4 regions of the Streptomyces sp. NPDC012466 genome follow, and region 4 is predicted to be linked to each of the others. Evidence: riboswitches for the same ligand, from Rfam matches in the RefSeq annotation. Region 4 holds a riboswitch; each other region holds the start of a gene.
The links. A riboswitch is a leader RNA that binds a small molecule or an ion and turns the genes downstream of it on or off. The one in region 4 is predicted to bind cobalamin.
Positions count from the first base shown of each region.

Region 1: linked by a shared signal. The riboswitch ahead of ACFY9E_RS21665 (ABC transporter substrate-binding protein) and the one ahead of ACFY9E_RS35305 (ribonucleoside-diphosphate reductase subunit alpha) in region 4 are both predicted to bind cobalamin.
Region 2: linked by a shared signal. The riboswitch ahead of ACFY9E_RS33145 (cobalamin biosynthesis protein) and the one ahead of ACFY9E_RS35305 (ribonucleoside-diphosphate reductase subunit alpha) in region 4 are both predicted to bind cobalamin.
Region 3: linked by a shared signal. The riboswitch ahead of ACFY9E_RS00835 (energy-coupling factor ABC transporter permease) and the one ahead of ACFY9E_RS35305 (ribonucleoside-diphosphate reductase subunit alpha) in region 4 are both predicted to bind cobalamin.

Region 1 covers NZ_JBIBEQ010000005.1:565,056-569,836, reverse strand. Annotated here, with positions in the region: gene ACFY9E_RS21675 (amino acid permease) at 1-685, opposite strand, end outside; gene ACFY9E_RS21670 (CoA-binding protein) at 819-1,247, opposite strand; cobalamin riboswitch at 1,330-1,520, shown strand; gene ACFY9E_RS21665 (ABC transporter substrate-binding protein) at 1,589-2,605, shown strand; gene ACFY9E_RS21660 (iron chelate uptake ABC transporter family permease subunit) at 2,735-3,733, shown strand; gene ACFY9E_RS21655 (ATP-binding cassette domain-containing protein) at 3,730-4,527, shown strand; gene ACFY9E_RS21650 (hypothetical protein) at 4,628-4,781, shown strand, end outside.
Region 2 covers NZ_JBIBEQ010000011.1:52,245-57,025, forward strand. Annotated here, with positions in the region: gene ACFY9E_RS33125 (alpha/beta fold hydrolase) at 1-471, opposite strand, end outside; gene ACFY9E_RS33130 (class II aldolase/adducin family protein) at 554-1,282, opposite strand; gene ACFY9E_RS33135 (inorganic phosphate transporter) at 1,821-3,068, shown strand; gene ACFY9E_RS33140 (hypothetical protein) at 3,103-3,324, shown strand; cobalamin riboswitch at 3,441-3,599, shown strand; gene ACFY9E_RS33145 (cobalamin biosynthesis protein) at 3,699-4,634, shown strand; gene ACFY9E_RS33150 (cobyric acid synthase) at 4,636-4,781, shown strand, end outside.
Region 3 covers NZ_JBIBEQ010000001.1:178,207-182,987, reverse strand. Annotated here, with positions in the region: gene ACFY9E_RS00855 (maleylpyruvate isomerase N-terminal domain-containing protein) at 1-420, opposite strand, end outside; gene ACFY9E_RS00850 (ATP-binding cassette domain-containing protein) at 511-1,365, opposite strand; gene cbiQ (cobalt ECF transporter T component CbiQ) at 1,362-2,111, opposite strand; gene ACFY9E_RS00840 (energy-coupling factor ABC transporter substrate-binding protein) at 2,117-2,485, opposite strand; gene ACFY9E_RS00835 (energy-coupling factor ABC transporter permease) at 2,482-3,183, opposite strand; cobalamin riboswitch at 3,213-3,398, opposite strand; gene ACFY9E_RS00830 (protein kinase) at 3,528-4,781, opposite strand, start outside.
Region 4 covers NZ_JBIBEQ010000012.1:201,881-206,661, reverse strand. Annotated here, with positions in the region: gene ACFY9E_RS35305 (ribonucleoside-diphosphate reductase subunit alpha) at 1-1,516, opposite strand, end outside; cobalamin riboswitch at 1,640-1,773, opposite strand; gene mctP (monocarboxylate uptake permease MctP) at 1,963-3,591, opposite strand; gene ACFY9E_RS35295 (DUF3311 domain-containing protein) at 3,588-3,854, opposite strand; gene ACFY9E_RS35290 (GntR family transcriptional regulator) at 4,013-4,777, opposite strand.

The DNA.
Region 1 (4,781 bases), on a different contig from region 4:
CGCGGCTCTCGCCCGCCAGCTGGATCGCCTGCTCGAAGCCCAGCAGAGCGAAGATGATGCCGCTGGAGCTGACGGCGCTCAGCACGCCGTGGGCGCCGAAGGGGGCGAAACCGTGCTCGGTGAAGTTGCCCGGGTGGAAGTTGCCGGCCGCGATGATGAAGATCGCGGCCAGCGGCACGGCCACCTTCCACCAGGTGGCGGCGCTGTTGGTGTGCGCCAGGATCCGCACGCCGAGGAAGTTGACGACGACGAACACGGCCATCAGGACGACGGCGACGGCGAAGCCGCTCGTCGTGAGCGTCCCGTCCTTCGCGTGCTGGAAGCCCTGTGCCCAGTGCCAGTGCCCGGCGTAGCCGATCATGGCCTCGACCTCGATCGGTGCCACGGTCGCCGCCTGGAGCCAGGAGAACCAGCCGAAGGACATGCCGGCCAGTCCGCCGAACGCGTAGTGCGGGTAGCGGGCCGTGCCGCCCGCGACCGGGAACATGCCGCCCAGTTCCGCGTGCACCAGGGCCAGCAGCACGATCGCCACCGCGCCGATGAGCCAGGACAGGATCGCCGCGGGGCCGGCCGCCACGACGGCCTTCTCGGCGCCGTACAGCCAGCCCGAGCCGATGATGGAACCGACCGAGGCCCACATGAGCCCGATCAGCCCGACCTCCCGGCGCAGGCCGTCTCTTTCCATGAATGCGGGGCCTCTCAGAGATGAACTCGGGGAGTTCGGCGAGCAAGAGGCCTCAGGTTAGGAAGGGGTCAGGCGACCGCAGAAGACGAGTTGTGCAGCCTTGACCGGGCACGGGGATTTCGTGGGAAACGCTTCAGGATTCCTGTACGCGGTGATGAGACAGCCGTGGGATCTCGATCGCCGGGCAGCGGTCCATCACCATCTCCAGGCCCGCCGCCCGGGTCCGGTCGTACGCCGCTTCGTCGATGACGCCGAGCTGGAACCAGACGCCCTTCGCGCCCTTGGCGACCGCCTCGTCGGCGACGGCTCCGGCGAGGTCGCTGTTCACGAAGACGTCCACCACGTCCACCTCGAAGGGGATGTCCGCCAGGTTCGCGTACCCCTTCTCCCCGTGCACCGTCTCCGCCTTCGGGTGCACCGGCACGACGCGCTTGCCGAAGCGCTGGAGCACGGCGGCGACGCCGTACGCCGCGCGCTGCCGGTTCGACGACAGGCCCACCACGGCCCAGGTGTCGCCGAGCCCGGTGAGAATCCTGCGGACCGTTGCCTCGTCGCCGTACACCGGCGGCCTCCTCGGGAGTCGTGGACGAACTGCTCCCGGGTCAACGGCGCGGGGTGCGCGGTGATTCCCCGGACGGCCTCCGTGATAGCTTGCCGAGGCCAGTCGAACCCATGTACGTGGGTCAGGGAATCCGGTGCGAATCCGGAACTGACGCGCAGCGGTGAGGGGGACGGGCGGGGCCTCGGCCACTGGACTCCCTCGTGGACGTCCGGGAAGGCGCTCCGATCCGGGTGAACCCGAGTCCGAAGACCTGCTGGCGGCCCCCGCGGCCGCATGCGGCGGGGGAGCACCGTACGACCGGGCTCCGCGAATGGGCCCTCGACGCCTGAGGACTGGTTCCCGTGTCCCTCGCCCTACCCGCCCGTGCCGCCGTCCTGCTCGCGGCCGGCTCCCTGCTCCTGACCGGCTGCGGCGCCTCCGGACCCACGACGGCGAAGGCCGCCGTCACGCTCGTCAACTGTGGCCACGACGTCGCCGTCGAGACCCCGCCGCGGCACGCGGTCTCCCTCAACCAGGGCACCACCGAGATCCTGCTGTCCCTCGGTCTAACCGACCGCCTCGCGGGCACCGCGACCTGGACCGACCCGGTGATGAAGGGGCTGGAGAAGGCCAACGCGTCGGTGCCGCGCCTAGCCGACGACAACCCGTCCTTCGAACGCGTCCTGGACGCCGACCCCGACTTCGTCGCCGCGTCCTTCGTCTCCACCCTCGGCAAGGGCGGCGTCGCAACCCGCGAGCAGTTCGAGAAGCTCGGCGTCCCCACCTACGTCTCCCCGTCCGACTGCGCAGGCAAGGACAACTCCGGCGGCGGCGACGGCGCACGCGACAAGGCCCTGGGCATCGACACCGTCTACGGCGAAGTCCGGGACCTCGCGACCGTGTTCGGGGTGAAGGAGCGGGGCGACAAGCTCGTGGCCTCCCTCCAGCAGCGCATGAAGAAGGCCACGGCCGGCATCGACGCCTCCGACGTCACCCTCCTGTACTGGTTCGCCAACTCCGAGTCGCCCTACACGGCCGGCTGTTGCGGAGCGCCGGGCATCATCACCCGGGTCCTCGGCGCGAAGAACGCCTTCGACGACACCCGCGAGGAATGGCCGCAGGTCAACTGGGAGACGGTCGCCGACCGCGACCCCGACGTCCTCGTCATCGGCGACCTGACCCGCAAGTCGCAGACCGCCGAGTCGGCCGCGAAGAAGATCGCCTTCCTGGAGTCCAACCCCGTCACCAGGAACATGGACGCCGTCCGGCACAAGCGGTACGTGCTGCTCAGCGGGCAGGCCATGAACCCGACCATCCGCACCGTCGAGGGCGTGGAGCGGGTGGCCGCGGGGCTGCGCCGGTTCGGGCTGGTGAAGTGACCACCCGGAGCGAGCCGGCCCCCGGGGCCCGACGCGGGGCCGGACTCGCGCTGGGCGCGGCGGGGGCCGTCGCGCTCGCCGCCTCCCTCGCCGTGGCCATCACCATCGGCCCCGCCGACATCCGGGTCGATCGCGCTGGGCGCGGCGGGGGCCGTCGCGCTCGCCGCCTCCCTCGCCGTGGCCATCACCATCGGCCCCGCCGACATCCGGGTCGCCGACGTGTGGTCCGTCGTCGCCGCCCACCTGGGTCTCGGCAGCTCGGGGCTGACGCCGATCCGGGACGGGATCGTCTGGCAGCTGCGGTTGCCCCGCACCCTGCTCGCCGCGGTGTGCGGGGCCGGACTCGCCGTGTGCGGGGCGGTGATGCAGTCGCTGCTGCGCAATCCCCTCGCCGACCCGTTCGTGCTCGGAGTGTCCTCGGGCGCCTCCACCGGAGCGGTCCTCGTCGTCGTCCTCGGCGTGGGCGGCGGCGCCCTCCCGGTGTCCGCCGGGGCGTTCCTCGGCGCCCTGCTGTCGTTCGCGCTGGTGCTGCTGCTCAGTCACACCCTCGGCGGCACCACCGACCGGGTCGTCCTCGCGGGCGTCGCCGCCATGCAGCTCTTCTCCGCGCTCACCTCCTTCGTCGTCATGACCGCCGCCGACGCCGAGACGACCCGCGGCGTGCTGTTCTGGCTCCTCGGCTCGCTCGGCGGCGCCGGCTGGACCGACGTGTGGCTGTGCCTGGCGGTGCTGGCCCTGGCGTTGGTGGTGTGCCTGTCGTACGCGCGTACCCTCGACGCCTTCGCCTTCGGGCAGGACGCGGCGGCCGCGCTCGGGGTGTCCGTCGCCCGCACCCGCCTGGTGCTGCTGTGCGTCACGGCCCTGCTCACGGCCGCCCTGGTCAGTTCGGCCGGGGCGATCGGCTTCGTGGGGCTGGTCCTGCCGCACGCCGCCCGGGCCCTGACCGGTCCCGGGCACGCACGGCTTCTGCCGGTCACCGCTCTCGCGGGGGCGGTGTTCCTGGTGTGGGTCGACACCCTGGCCCGTACCGTCCTCGATCCGCAGGAGGTTCCGGTGGGGGTCGTGACGTCGCTGATCGGAGTGCCGGCGTTCGTGGCGGTGCTGTACCGGACGCGGAGGGTGCGGTGAGCGGCACCGGGCGTTCGAAGGGTGAGGGGCTGCGGGCCGACCGGGTCGGTCGCCGTGCCGACGGACGCCTCATCCTGGACGGCGTGGCCCTCGCGCCCGAGCCCGGCTCCACCGTCGGCGTCCTCGGCCCCAACGGCTCCGGCAAGTCCACGCTGCTGCGGCTGCTGGCCGGACTGCTCACGCCGACCTCCGGAGTCGTCACGCTCGACGGCGCACCACTCGGTGAGCTGCCCCGGCGCACGGTCGCACGCCGCCTCGCCGTCGTCGAGCAACAGTCGGACACCCAGATCGAATTGACGGTGGAGGACGTCGTACGGCTGGGCCGCGTCCCGCACCGGCGGGCCTGGGCGCCCGCCTCCGCGGACGACGAGCGGGCCGTGCGCGCCGCCCTGGAGCGCACGGGCCTCACCGGCCGTTGCGCCCAGCCCTGGCACACCCTCTCGGGCGGCGAACGCCAGCGGGTGCAGATCGCCCGCGCGCTCGCCCAGGAACCCCGCGAACTCCTCCTCGACGAGCCCACCAACCACCTCGACATCCACCACCAGCTCGACCTGCTCACCCTCGTCACGGGTCTTCCGGTCACCACCGTGGTCGCCCTGCACGACCTCAACCTCGCGGCGATGTACTGCGATCAGGTCGTCGTGCTGTGCGCGGGGCGGGTCGTGGCCGGGGGCACTCCGGGGGACGTCCTCACGGAGGAGCTCATCGCCGAGGTGTACGGGGTACGGGCCGATGTCAGCCGTGAAGGGCACGAGGGGCGGCCGCACGTGCGGTTCCTGGGGACGCTTGCCTGAGAGGAGCCGGACAGGCCACCGGTTGGGGCGATCGCGCCACGGTGGCCCGAAAACGGCGAACCTGCCCGCGTGTGCGTGTCCGCCCGCCTACGCTCACCCCGTGCTGCGCATCATCGACGCCCGAAGCCATGAGCCGGTCGACGCCGCCCCGGCCCGCCGGGGCCTGACCCGTGTCGTGGTGCACGCGCCCGGCTCCGACACGACGAACCTGCGGGTGCTGCTCGTCGGGGACCTCCTCGTCCGGGCCCTGGAAC
Region 2 (4,781 bases), on a different contig from region 4:
CCAGGTGTCCCGCTTGCCCGGCACGAACCACGCGGGCAGGGCGCCGAGTTCGCCGGGGATGTCGACGTCGGCGTGTTCGAGCCCGAGGGCGGCGCCGGGGTCGCCGACGTACACGTTCGGTGTGAGCCACACCTTGTCGCCGGACGCCAGCGTGCCGTGCGTGACGCTCTCCAGGCGGCGCACGACGGTGTCGGCGGGGTGCGAGGCACCGGTCAGGACGGGGCCGACGACCGCGTGGGAGCCGTCCCCGGAGAGGCCGTAGCGGCCGGGGCGCAGGGCGGCGAGGTCCCGGGTGAGGCTGATGCGCCCGTCGGCGGTGCCGTGCACGGTGAGCCGGGGCTCGGTGGGCAGGGGCCTGCCGGGGGGCGCCTTGAGCGCGGCGTCGCTGGCGAGCCGGCCGGCGGCCACCGCGGCGGCACCGGCCCCGATCACGGCGGTGACGGCAGCGGCCGTCGCTTTGACAGTGCGCACGGCTCCAGTGTCCCGGCGGATGCCGTGGGCGACCAGTGGGGGGCAGCCGCGGGGTGACGTCCGCGGCGGCCCTGCGGACGGCTCAGCCTCGCTGGCCGTAGCCGCTCAGGCGCTCCTCCACCTCGGTGAGCTGTTCCCGGGACAACAGGCCGGGGGTCAGGCCCGGCACCGAGGAGGCGGTCAGCCACAGGCGGCACATCCACTCCAGCTGGGCGGTGCGGTCGTAGGCCTGGTCGAGGGTGCCGCCGTGGGTGACGGTGCCGTGGTTCTGGAGGAGGCAGCCGGAGCGGCCGGCGAGGGCGCGGAGCATGTTCTCGGCCAACTCGTCGGTGCCGTACGTGGCGTACGGGGCGACCCGGACGGGACCGCCGAGCGCCGCGGCCATGTAGTGGATCAGCGGGAGCTCGCTCACGAGCGTCGAGACGGCCGTGGCGTGCACGGCGTGGGTGTGAACGACGGCCAGGGCGCCGGTCGTGCGGTAGACGGCGAGGTGCATGGGCAGCTCGCTGGTCGGGACGAGCGTGCCGAGGACCTGCCGGCCGTCGAGGTCGACGCCGGTCACGTCGTCCGGCGCCAGCCGGTCGTAGGGCACGCCCGACGGCGTGACCAGGACCGTGTCGCCGACGCGCACCGACACGTTGCCGGACGTGCCGACGACGAGTCCGTCCGCGACCGTCCGGCGGGCCGTCGCGACGAGGTCCTCCCAGGCACGCGCCTCCTCGGGGCGCGCACTCCCGCGCCGCTCCCCCGCTCCCGGTCCGGCCTGCCGTGCGTCTCCCGTGCCCCGCTCGTCGCCTCGCTGCTCAGCCATGCCGCGATCCTGCCAGGCGGAGACTCAACGCGCCGCCGGCCGGGGCGTGTTGCCCGGCCGGAGATCTTCGGACATGCACCGATCTTTCCGTACACTCCGGAGGATTTCGCCGTACACGTCGCCATTCCTGGGGGAAGATCCCCGCCGCGGCCGGCAGTACGACGGCGTGCGCGGGGCGGGCCCGGTGCGCGGCGCCTACCACTTCGCACCGCCGGCCCGCCCGCGCTCGACATCGCATACAACCCGTACGACAAGAAGCACGGCTGCTACGGCCTGGCTCGCCGGGCGGGGCCGGCCAGATCACCCGCGCCGGCGACAGCGGCTCCCTGCCGGGTGACCAGAATCTCTTCGACGGGTCGCTCGATCGGCTGAAGCGGTTCGCGCGAGGCGCCTGACCGACGGGCGCCGGGACCGCCGTTCCGGGGCGGAGTCACGACCCCCCTTTGCGGTCACCCCTGCGCCCCTCCCAGTTCATCTTCCGTTCACTCAGGTTGCCTACGTTCGTACCGTCAACGACCTCGAACGATTGCCTGGGTAAATGGAAAGCTTCTCGCTGATCCTCGCGATTGTGGTAGTAACCGCACTCGCGTTCGATTTCACGAACGGTTTCCACGACACCGCGAACGCCATGGCCACGACCATTTCCACGGGCGCCATGAAGCCCAAGGTTGCGGTGGCCATGTCCGCGGTCCTCAACCTGGTCGGCGCCTTCCTGTCCGTCGAAGTCGCCAACACGATCTCCAAGGGCCTCGTCGACGAGGCCGGCATCCGTCCCGAGGTCATCTTCGCCGCCTTGGTCGGCGCGATCCTCTGGAACCTGCTGACCTGGCTGGTCGGCCTGCCGTCCAGCTCCTCCCACGCCCTCATGGGCGGCCTGATCGGTGCCACGATCGCCTCGGCGGGCGTCGGCGCGGTGCACGGCGACGTGCTGGTCACCAAGGTGCTCATCCCGGCGATCGCCGCCCCGCTGGTCGCGGGCATCGCGGCGATGCTCGCCACGCGGCTGACCTACTCCCTCGGCAGCAAGGCCGACAGCCAGGCGTCCAAGAAGGGCTACCGAGCCGGCCAGATCGCCTCCGCCGGCCTGGTCTCCCTGGCCCACGGCACCAACGACGCCCAGAAGACGATGGGTGTCATCACCCTCGCCCTGGTCGCCGGCGGCGCTGTCGCCCCCGACTCCGACCCGCCCATGTGGGTCATCCTCTCGGCGGGTCTCGCCATCGCGCTCGGCACGTACCTGGGTGGCTGGCGCATCATCCGCACCATGGGCAAGGGACTGACCGACCTCCAGCCGCAGCAGGGCTTCGCCGCCCAGACCTCCGCGGCCACGGTCATCCTGGCCTCCTCCCACATCGGTTTCTCCCTCTCCACGACGCACTCGGTGTCCGGCTCGGTGATGGGCGCGGGGCTCGGCCGCAAGGGCGGTGTCGTCCGCTGGTCGACCGCGACGCGGATGTTCGTCGCGTGGGGTCTGACGCTCCCGGCGGCGGCCCTGGTGGGCGCGCTCGCCGAGTACGTCACCGGCTTCGGCAACTGGGGCACCGCCGTGGTGGCCGTCTTCCTCGTCGCCTCCAGCGCGGCGATCTGGAAGCTGTCCCGGCGTGAGGTCGTCGACCACACCAACGTCAACGACGCCGACGAGGCGGAGCCGGCCGGCGTGGTGACCACCGCGATGGCCGCGGTGACGCCGCCGCCTGCGGGCGGCACGGTCGCCGAGGAGCCGGTCCCCTCGTTCCCGGCGCAGGCCACGGCCGAACGGACGCCGACCACGACCACCACGGTCTGACCCCGCCCACCGGTTACAAGGAAGAGTCTCTGAGATGAAGATCGACTGGGCGGCCCTCGGCTCCGTCTTCGGTGTCAGCCTCGTGGTCACCGTTGCCCTCGTCGGCCTGTTCACCCTCGGCATCACCGGCCTGTCGCGCCGCGAGCGCGCGGTGGCGCAGGGCGGGTCCGCCGGGCTCGCGGTCACGGGAGCGTACGCGTGCTTCGCGGCGTGCGCGGCGGCCGTGGGCTACGGGATCTACCTGATCGTGGCCTGACGGCCCGACCGCACATCGTGTCCGCCGGGCGGCGCGGGACTCCGGTCCCGCGCCGCCCGGTCGTCGTGTGCGGGAAGGGGCCGGTGTGGGGTTCTCCACACTCTCCCCTCGCAGGTCAACGGCAAGTTGACGGCGGTTGCCGGCCGTGGTGGACTGCCGGGGCCAGTACGGCGGCAGGAGAGGAAGCCGGTGAGAGTCCGGCGCGGTCCCGCCACTGTCACCGGGGTAGTGATCCCCGGGAGCCAGGAACTCTCGCCGCCGGTCTCGTCGAACCAGGGCGTGGACACCCTGAGTGAGGACACGTATCGCCATGCGCGGCTGCCGATCCCGTTCCAACACCCCGCCTCCGCCTGCCCTTCCGGCCGGCTGAGCCCATGGGTGCCGGTCGCGTCTTCGCGTACGGTGCCGCCGCCGGTCTGATCGGTGACCTGCTGCTCGGTGATCCTCGCCGAGGGCATCCGGTCGCCGCGTTCGGACGGGCCGCGGGTGCCGTGGAACGGGTGTTGTGGCGGGACCACCGCGGGTGGGGCGCGCTGCACACCGCCGTGTGCACCTCGGGGGCCGTCGCCCTCGGCTCCGTCGCCGCGCGGGCCGTGCGGACGTCCTCCGTCGCCTCCGTCGCGCTGACGGGTGCCGCCACCTGGGCCGTCGTCGGGGGGACTTCGCTCGCGCGGGAGGCGCAGGCCATCGGGCGGGCCCTGGAGGCCGGTGACGTCGAGACGGCCCGGGCCCGGCTGCCGCATCTGTGCGGGCGGGACCCGCAGGCCCTCGATGCCGACGGCATCGCCCGGGCCGTGGTCGAGTCGGTCGCCGAGAACACCTCCGACGCGGTGGTGGGGGCCCTGGTGTGGGGAGCCGTCGGCGGGGTGCCGGGGCTGCTCGGGTTCCGGGCCGTCAACACCCTGGACGCGATGGTCGGACACAAGTCGGCCCGCTACCGGCGGTACGGGTGGGCCTCCGCGCGGCTGGACGACCTCGCGGGCTGGCCGGGAGCACGGCTGACCGCGGTCCTCGCAGCCCTGGCCGGGCCGGATCCCCGGGGTGCCGTGCGGGCCTGGCGGGCCGACGCGGCGAAGCACCCGAGCCCCAACGCCGGTCCGGTGGAGGCCTCTTTCGCGGGGGCTCTCGGGGTGCGGCTGGGCGGGACGCTCTCGTACGGCGGGCGGGTGGAGGACCGGCCCGTGCTGAACACCGGGGGGCGTGCCGTCGGCACGCACGACGTCGCACGGGCTGTGCGGCTCTCGCGGCGCGTCACCTGGCTGGCGCTCGGCGTGTGCGCCGGTGCGCGGTTGCTGAAGAGGGGGAAATGACATGAGCGGTGGGCTTCTCGTCGCCGGCACCACCTCCGACGCGGGCAAGAGCGTCGTGACCGCCGGGATCTGCCGGTGGCTGGTGCGGCAGGGCGTCAAGGTCGCGCCCTTCAAGGCGCAGAACATGTCCCTGAACTCCTTCGTGAC
Region 3 (4,781 bases), on a different contig from region 4:
CATGACGTACGTGGAGAGGAAGTCGCCCACGGTCAGGACTTCGCCGCGGGTGGCGACCCGGCCTGCCGGGTCGGCGAGCAGGGCGGCGCGGCCGGCGGCGGAACCGACGTCGTCCAGATGGAACGTCAGCAGACGCGGATCCTCGTACGCGGCGGCCAGCCGGACGGTCAGCGCGTCGAGCGGGTCGTCACCCGTCGGCGGGGTGTCGGAGATCTCCCAGTACGTCAGCGCGTCACGGGTCGGATCCCGGTCGGACGGGGTGGCCAGGGTGATGAGGACGTCCTGGGCGTCGACGATCAGATGGCACACCAGGTCGCGCACCAGCCAGCCCGTGCAGCCGGAGGGCCGCCCGAAGTCCTCGTCGGCGAGATCCGCCACCGCCGCGCGCAACGCCGTCCAGGTGCGTGAGAAGAGATCCACCTCGGAACCGTAGTGCGGCTCCGCGAGCCGGACAAGCACGTTTCGGGCGACTGCCGGCGTCGTGGACGCGGTCGTCCGCCCCGGCGCCCCTCACCCTCCGGAGGCTCCGAGCCGCGCTGTCGTGAGAGCGGCGAGTTCGTCCGGTGTGCGCGGTCCCGCTTCCGTCTCGGCCAACAACCCCTGGACGCGCAGGAGTTCCGCCGTCGCGGCCCCCCAGGGCAGACGTAGTCCCGCCTCCCGCAGGAGGTCGGTGCGGGCCAGTGCCGTGGCCGCGGGCCCGGTGCGGACACCGGACGGGGTGAGGAGCGCCGCGTCGTCGGCCCAGCGCAGGGCCAGGTCGACGTCGTGCGTGGCCATCACGACCGTGGTGCCGGCGGCACGGAGCCCGTCGAGGGTCGTGAGGAGCCGTTCCTGCCCGTCGGGGTCGAGTCCGGCCGTCGGCTCGTCGAGGACGAGGACGCGGGGCCGCATGGCGACCGCGCCGGCGATGGCGGTGCGTTTGCGCTGCCCGTAGGAGAGGAGATGGGTGGGCCGGTCGGCCAGGGCCGTGATGTCCAGGGCGGCGAGCGCCTCCGCCACCCGCGCCCGCACCTGGGTGTCGTCCAGGCCGAGGTTCAGCGGCCCGAACGACACATCCTGCTCGACGGAGGCCGCGAACAGCTGGTCGTCCGGGTCCTGCACCACCAGCTGCACGGTCGTCCGCAGCCGGGTCAGGCCCTTGCGGTCGTACGACACCGGCCGGCCCTCGACCGTCAGCACGCCCTCGTGGGGCCGCAGCCCGCCGGACAGCAGCCGCATCAGCGTGGTCTTGCCGCTGCCGTTGCGGCCGAGCAGCGCGAGCGCGCGCCCCTCGCGGATCTCGAAGTCGAGGCCGCTGAGCACGGCCGGACCGTCCTCGTAGGCGAAGGACGCGCCCCGCAGGGCGACGAGGGCGGGCTCGCTCATGTCAGCGGCCTTTCCAGTACGAGGGTGAGGACGGCCAGCGCCGCGAGCAGCGCGCAACTGGCCGCCGTGAAGCGGACGGAGACCCGGGCCTTGGGCACCAGGACGCGCAGGGTGCCGTCGTAGCCGCGCCCGGCGAGCCCGGCCTGAAGACGGGTGGCCCGGTCGAAGGCCCGGACGAACGCGGTCGCGCCCAGCCCGGCCAGGGAACGCCACTCCGCGCTCCGGCTGGTGTGCCCGAGCCGGGCCGCCTGGGCCTCCCGGATGCGACGCACGGAGTCCAGCAGCAGGAAGCTCATCCGGTACGTCACCAGCGCGACGTCGACGACCGGCGCGGGAATCCCGGCCCGGACCAGGCGCGGCAGCAGGTCGGACATGGGGGTGGTGAAGGCGAACAGCAGCACGCCCAGCGAGGCCGCCGAGGTGCGCAGCAGCAACTCCCCGGCCCGCAGCGGCCCGTCGGCGGCGAGGGAGACGAAGCCGCCCGGGCCGCCCACCTGGACGAGCAGTGTGACCGCGCCGGTCACACAGAAGCCCAGCGGCACCCGGTAGGCCCGCCACAGCCGCCGCCCGGGCACACCGGCCGGCCCGAGCAGCACCACCAGGGCGGTCAGCAGCACCAGGGCCGCGCCCGGCCAGGGCGGCAGGGAGATCGCGAGCACGGTCAGGCCGAGCCCGAGCACGGCCTTGTCCACGGGATGGCGGCGGCGCCAGCGACTGCCGTGCGCCGCCGCGTCGATCGGCAGCACCCGGCTCAGTCCTGTTCCGCGGTGGACTTCCCCGCGGCGCCCGCGAGCGCGCTGCCGGCCTCCCGCTCCAGCGCCCGCCGCTCGCCCTGCCGGCGTCCCCGGCGCAGGCCGAAGTAGTAGGCGAGGACTCCGGCACCGAGAGCCGCCTGGAGGGCGAACAGAGCCGACTCGATCTCTCCGGACGGCGGCTCGTACAGCGGCGAGAACCACGGCTCGTAATCCGGCTTCAGCTCGGTGATCGCCGTCTCGGCCTCGGCATCGGATCCCGTGAACGGCTCCTTCTTGTGGTCGCCGAGGCCGAGTGCCAGGGGCAGCACCGCGAGCGCGGCCACGGCGAACAGCAGCACCAGGTTGATCTTCGTGTTCCTGCTCATCGGGCCACCGCCTCGGTCTCGGTCCGGGTCTGCTTCTTGGTGAGGAGTACGCCCAGCCGGGTCAGTTCGCCCTTGCTGGACTGCACCAGCAGCCGCATCACGAGCACGGTCAGCAGGCCCTCGCTCACCGCGAGCGGGATCTGGGTGACGGCGAAGATGGAACCGAACTTGCCGAGCGCGCCTAGGAATCCGCTGCCCGGGTCGGGGAACGCGAGCGCCAGCTGCACGCTGGTGACGCAGTAGGTGGACAGGTCGGCGACGAACGCGCCGGAGAACACGGCCACCATCAGCGGCGCGTTGAAGCGCCGCAGCAGGGCGTAGACGGCGTATCCGGCCCAGGGACCGACGATCGCCATCGAGAAGACGTTGGCGCCGAGCGTGGTCAGGCCGCCGTGCGCGAGCAGCAGCGCCTGGAAGAGCAGGGTGATGGTGCCCAGCACCGCCATGATGGGCGGCCGGAACAGGATGGCTCCGAGGCCCGTGCCGGTGGGGTGCGAGCAACTGCCGGTGACGGACGGCAGTTTCAGGGCGGACAGGACGAACGTGAAGGCGCCGGACGCACCGAGGAGCAGGGTGCTCTCGGGGTGCTCGCGCACTTCACGGGTGAGCGACCGGACCCCGTGGACGACGAACGGCGCCGACGCGACGCCCCAGGCGACCGCGTGCGCCGGAGGAAGGAAACCCTCGGCAATGTGCATGGCTCAGCAGACCCTCTCCAGCACCTCGTGGATGGTTGACGCGCCTTGGCCGGTCTCCTGGCTGACGGGTACCACCGCCCGAACTCCGCCTTCCCGGGTCGCGAGGACCCAGTGGCTGCCCGTGAGGGCCGGAGCCGGACTTCCCGATTCACAGTGGCGAGGGCCGCACCGGCATCACACCGGATTTCCCGTTCACCAAGGCCTGGTGACAATAAGGCCGGGGTAAGGGCGATGACAAGCCACCCCTGGGGGCGCGCGAGGGGGCGCCCGCTCGCACACCGGCGCATCCCCCGGCTGATCCACGCGCTGCGGGAAGGGTCCCGTCACGCGATGTCCGGGCCGTGTCAGTCGTCGCCCCCGTCGTCTCCGCCGTCGTCGCCCTCCCCGCCTTCCCCGGCGGGGCCCGGCTTCTCCGGCTTCGGCTGCTCCGGGCCGCCGTCGCCCGCTTCCCCGGCGGGAGCCGGGGTGCCGGACGCGGGCGCGGGAGGGGGCGGGGAGGCGGCCGGCGTGGACGGAGTGACATCGGCCACGGTGCCGGTGCCCGGCGTGCCGGCGGCCCCCGGAGCGGCTGCCGGGCCGGCGTCCTGGTCGGGGGAGACGGACGTGGCGGAGTCGGTGGCCGGCGTGGCGGCGGGGCTGCTCGCGGACGGGGACGCGTCGGGTTCCGTGCCCTCCGCGGTGGTGTCGGGCGAGAACCAGCGCATGCCGAGGAGCATCGCGGCGAGGAAGAGTGCCGCGGCGGCGGCCGTCGCGACCACCCGGGAGCGGTTGCCGGGGCCGCCGCGCCCGCGTGAGCGCCCCGAACGACCCGCCTGGGCCGCCCGGGCCGCGGTGCGGTGTCCCGTGGTCGCGGGCAGCGCGTACGTGGTCGGGCTGCTGGTCTCGGCGGTGTACGGGCCCGGCCCGGCGGACGGCGCCGCGGACGCGGTCTTCGGCCGCAGCGGCGGCGAGACCTCCGGCAGCGGCTCGGGCAGGCCCCGCCAGGCGCCCCCGGTGAACCACTCGGCGGCCTGCTGGGCGGTGGGACGGTCCTCGGGCTGCTTGGCGAGCAGGCCGAGGAGGTAGTTCTCGAACGCCGGCGGCAGTCCGGAGACCCCGAGTTCGCGAGGCGGCACGGGAGCCGAGTCGAGATGCTGGTGGAGCAGGGCGACGGCGGTGTCGGCCTGGAACGGCGGGCGGCCGCTGAGGAGCTGGTAGAGCACGCAGCCCAGGGAGTACATGTCGGAGGCGGGCCCCGCGGGCTTGCCCAGGGCCCGTTCGGGCGCGAGGTAGAGGCCGGTGCCGACGATCTGGCCGGTGGCGGTCAGCGCGGCGCCGGGGTCGTCGAGGAACCGGGCGATGCCGAAGTCGCCGATCTTCAGCGTGCCGTTGGCGTCGAGCAGCAGGTTGGCGGGTTTGACGTCGCGGTGCACGATGCCCTGCCCGTGCGCGGCGGCGAGCCCCGCGGACGCCTGCGCGGCGAGATGGGCCACCCGCTCGGCGGGCAGCGTGCCGGAGCCGTTCAGCACCCCGGCGAGACTGTCGCCCTCGACCAGCTCCATCACCAGGTACAGCCGGTTGTCGAACTCGCCGAAGTCCAGGACGCCCACCACGTTGGG
Region 4 (4,781 bases):
CGACCGGACGCCAGCGGGCGTTGGAGCGGCCCGCCTGCTCGGTCGGGTAGAAGTTGATGTCGACGACCCGGTCGAGGAAGGTCACGGCCGTGCGGACGGTCTCGTCCAGGCGCTCCCAGTCGAGGTCCCCGTCGCTCACGAAGGCACCGAGGTTGACCGAGCCCAGGTTGCAGACCGCCGTCTCCCCGTCGTCGGTCACCTCCAGGATCTCCGTGCAGAGGTTGGAGGAGTGGACGACGTGGCCAGGCTCGGCCGTCTGGTTGGCGGTGCGGTTGGCGGCGTCCTTGAAGGTCATCCAGCCGTTGCCGGTCTGCGCGAGGGTGCGCATCATCCGGCCGTACAGCTCGCGTGCGGGCAGCGTCTTCTTCGCCAGCCCCTTCGCCTCGGCCGCCCGGTAGGCGGCGTCGAACTCCTCGCCCCAGAGGTCGACCAGCTCGGGCACGTCCGAGGGGGAGAACAGCGACCACTGCGCGTCGGCGTTCACACGCCGCATGAACTCGTCCGGCACCCAGTGCGCGAGGTTCAGGTTGTGCGTACGGCGGGCGTCCTCACCGGTGTTGTCACGCAGCTCCAGGAACTCCTCGATGTCGGAGTGCCAGGTCTCCAGGTAGACGGCGGCGGCGCCCTTGCGACGGCCTCCCTGGTTCACGGCGGCGACCGAGGCGTCGAGGGTCTTCAGGAACGGGACGATGCCGTTGGAGTGCCCGTTGGTGCCGCGGATCAGCGAACCGCGGGCGCGGATGCGGGAGTAGGCGAGTCCGATGCCGCCGGCGTGCTTCGACAGCCGGGCCACCTGGTGGTAGCGGTCGTAGATGGAGTCCAGCTCGTCCTTGGGGGAGTCGAGGAGGTAGCAGGACGACATCTGCGGGTGCCGGGTGCCCGAGTTGAAGAGGGTGGGGGAGGAGGGGAGGTAGTCGAGGCGGCTCATGAGCGCGTAGAGCGCGGCGACTTCGTCCACCGAGCGGCTGGTGTCGTCCTCGGCCAGACCGGCGGCGACGCGCAGCATGAAGTGCTGCGGCGTCTCGACGACCTTGCGGGTGATCGGGTGCCGGAGCAGGTAGCGGCTGTGCAGGGTGCGCAGGCCGAAGTAGCCGAAGCGGTCGTCGGCGCCGGTGTCGATGAGCGCGTCGAGCCGGGCGGCGTGCAGCCGCACGAACTCGGCGGTGCGGTCGGCGATGAGGCCCTCGCGGTGGCCGACCGCGACGGACTCGGTGAAGGAGGTGACGCCCTGCGAGGCGGCCTCGTCGCGGATGCCGATGGTCAGCAGCCGGGCGGCCAGCCGGGAGTAAGCGGGGTCCTCGGAGATCAGACCGGCCGCGGCCTCCGTCGCCAGCTCCCGCAACTCCGTCTCGTCCGCCCGGGCGGACCGGCCGCGCAGTGCGGCGGCGGCGACCCGGCCGGGGTCGGTGTCGGGGAGGTCGGCGGTCAGCTCGGTCAGGGTCCGCAGCAACGCGGCTCCGGGAGCGTCCTGCACTTCTTCGGCGGCTGAGACCGGTTCGGCTGGCGCGATGGTCACGTGGGGCTCTCCCTCGCTCGGCACGGGGGCCTCGTCGAGGGCAGGGGGCAGCACGCGAACGCACACGGCGCCGCGTCCACCGGCCCATTCCACGAGGCCCGGACGTCAGGGCACACCGGCCGGGTGGCCGGGTGCGCTGTCGGCAGGTCCTCGGACTGACTCCTGTGCACGAAACATGCACAAGTACACCGTTGCGGGACAGTTCCGGATTCGCACCGGATTCCCCTGCGGCGACAGCGAGCATGAGCATACATCTTGTGCCAGGCGCGCATGGCACCCCCAGATGTTGTGTCGCGCTGGTTTCAGAGCGTCAACTGGTAGGTCACCAGAGTGATGTCCGGGAGCCGCGTGAGAGACCCCGGGCATCACATACGACAGCGGGCCACCGTGACGGTCGGTCACGGTGGCCCGCTGCGGGTGGTGTGCGCTGGTTGGTGCCCCTGACGTCAGTGGGCCGAACCGGCGGTGGCGGGCGGGAGTTCCACCTGGACCCCGGGGTCGCCCGCGTCCGCCGTGTAGTCCTCCGGCTCGGTCTCGTCGATGCCGTCGGGAGCCTTCACGGCCCTCAGGACGAAGGTCAGGACGACGGTGACGACGACGTTCAGGACGAACGCCGTGAGGCCGATGTAGCCGATCTCCCCGATGCCGGGGATCTCCTTCGCGGAGCCGCCGAAGTGCTTCTGGGTCGGGGAGGCCACACCGTACGCGGCGACCGTGCCGTAGATCATGCCGACCGCCCAGCCCGCGAGCAGCGCCCAGCGGTGGAACCAGCGGGTGAACAGGCCGCCGACCAGGGCCGGGAAGGTCTGCAGGATCCAGATGCCGCCCAGGAGCTGGAAGTTGATGGCGACCGTCTTGTCCATGGTGAGGACGAAGGCCAGGGCGCCCACCTTCACCAGCAGGGAGACCAGCTTGGAGACCTTGGTCTCCTGCGCCGGTGTGGCGTCCGGCTTGATGAAGTCCTTGTAGATGTTGCGGGTGAAGAGGTTCGCGGCCGCGATGGACATGATGGCCGCGGGCACCAGCGCGCCGATGCCGATCGCCGCGAACGCCACGCCCGCGAACCAGTCCGGGAACATCGTCTCGAACAGCTGCGGAATGGCCAGCTGCCCGTTCTGCACCTTGATGCCGGCCGCGATCGCCATGAACCCGAGCAGCGCGAGCAGCCCCAGCATCAGGGAGTACAGCGGCAGGATCGTGGTGTTGCGGCGGATCACCTCACGGCTCTTCGAGGACAGCGTCGCCGTGATCGAGTGCGGGTACATGAAGAGGGCCAGGGCGGAGCCCAGCGCCAGAGTGGCGTACGTCCACTGGCCCGCCTCCGCCGGCACCAGCGCGCCGCGCGGCGCACCCGTGGCCGGGTTGGTCTGGCTGTAGGCCTCGCCGGCCTTGGCGAAGATCTCGTCGAAGCCGCCCAGCTTGATCGGGATGTAGATGATCGCCACCGCGATGACGATGTAGATCAGCGTGTCCTTCACGAACGCGATGAGCGCGGGGGCCCGCAGACCCGACGAGTACGTGTACGCCGCCAGCACGCCGAACGCGATCAGCAGCGGCAGGTCCTTGATGAACCAGTTGGTGTTCTCGCCGCCGCCGACACCCATCACGTCCAGCACGGCCTGGATGCCGACCAGTTGGAGCGCGATGTACGGCATCGTCGCCAGGATGCCGGTCACGGCCACCGCGAGCGACAGGCCCTTCGAGCCGAAGCGGCCGCGCACGAAGTCGGACGTCGTGACGTACCCGTGCTTGTGGGAGACCGACCACAGGCGGGGGAGGAAGGTGAAGATCAGCGGGTACACCAGGATCGTGTACGGCACCGCGAAGAAACCGGCCGCGCCCGCCGCGTAGATCGCGGCCGGGACGGCGACGAAGGTGTACGCCGTGTACAGGTCGCCGCCCAGCAGGAACCACGTGATCCAGGTGCCGAACGAGCGGCCGCCCAGGCCCCATTCGTCGAGGCTGTGCTCGTTCTCGGCCTTGCGCCAGCGCGCGGCCAGGAAGCCCATGACCGTCACGGCCAGGAAGAAGAAGATGAAGACGCCGAGTGCGACGCCGTTCACGCCGTCCTTCACTGCGACGCACCGCCCTTCGCGGCCGAGCGGGCGCGCTGGTCACGCTGCCACAGCTTGTAGGCGATCATCGTCAGGACGGTGGAGATGAGCACCCACGCCATCTGGTACCAGTAGAAGAACGGGATCCCGATGAAGGCCGGGTCGGTCTTCGCGTACGAACCGACCCACAGCATGGCCACGAACGGCGCTATGAGGCAGACGGCGATGACGACGCGCATGGGCGTCACCACCGGCCCTCTGCTGACTTCTGGGGCTTGCGACATCAGGCGGCTCCGTCCCCTTGGTGATCACCTGTGTAATGCGCAGGCAATCTAGGTCAGGGTGTGGCGATAACGGAACCCCTCGTCCGCAATGCGGTACCCAACCGAAACCAGGCCCCGGCAGCAGCCCTCAGCAGCGGCGAAACCCCTGCCCGGGGCCCCTAGTCGGCGGGCCGCTTCAGCCGGGCCACGAACTTGTACCGGTCGCCCCGATACACCGACCGCACCCACTCCACCGGCCGGCCGTCCCGGTCCAGCGAGTGCCGGGAGAGCATCAGCATCGGCAGGCCGACGTCCGTGCCGAGCAGGCCGGCCTCGCGCGGGGTGGCCAGGGACGTCTCGATGGTCTCCTCGGCCTCGGCGAGACGGACGTCGTAGACCTCGGCGAGCGCGGTGTACAGGGACGTGTACTTCACCAGGGAGCGGCGCAGGGCGGGGAAGCGTTTGGCGCTCAGGTGGGTGGTCTCGATGGCCATCGGCTCGCCATTGGCCATGCGCAGCCGCTCGATGCGCAGCACGCGCCCGCCGGGCGTGATGTCGAGCAGCCCGGCCAGACGGTCGTCGGCGGTGATGTAGCCGATGTCCAGCAGCTGCGAGGTGGGTTCGAGGCCTTGGGCGCGCATGTCCTCGGTGTACGAGGTCAGTTGCAGCGCCTGCGAGACCTTCGGCTTGGCGACGAACGTGCCCTTGCCCTGGATGCGCTCCAGCCGGCCTTCGACGACCAGCTCCTGCAACGCCTGGCGCACGGTCGTGCGTGAGGTGTCGAACTCCGCCGCCAGTGTGCGCTCGGGCGGGACCGGTGTGCCGGGCGCCTGGGTTTCCGTCATGTCGAGCAGGTGCTTCTTCAGGCGGTAGTACTTGGGCACGCGCGCGGTACGGACGGGCACCCCGTTCTCGTTCTCCGCACTGCTGACGTCGGTGCTCATGCTC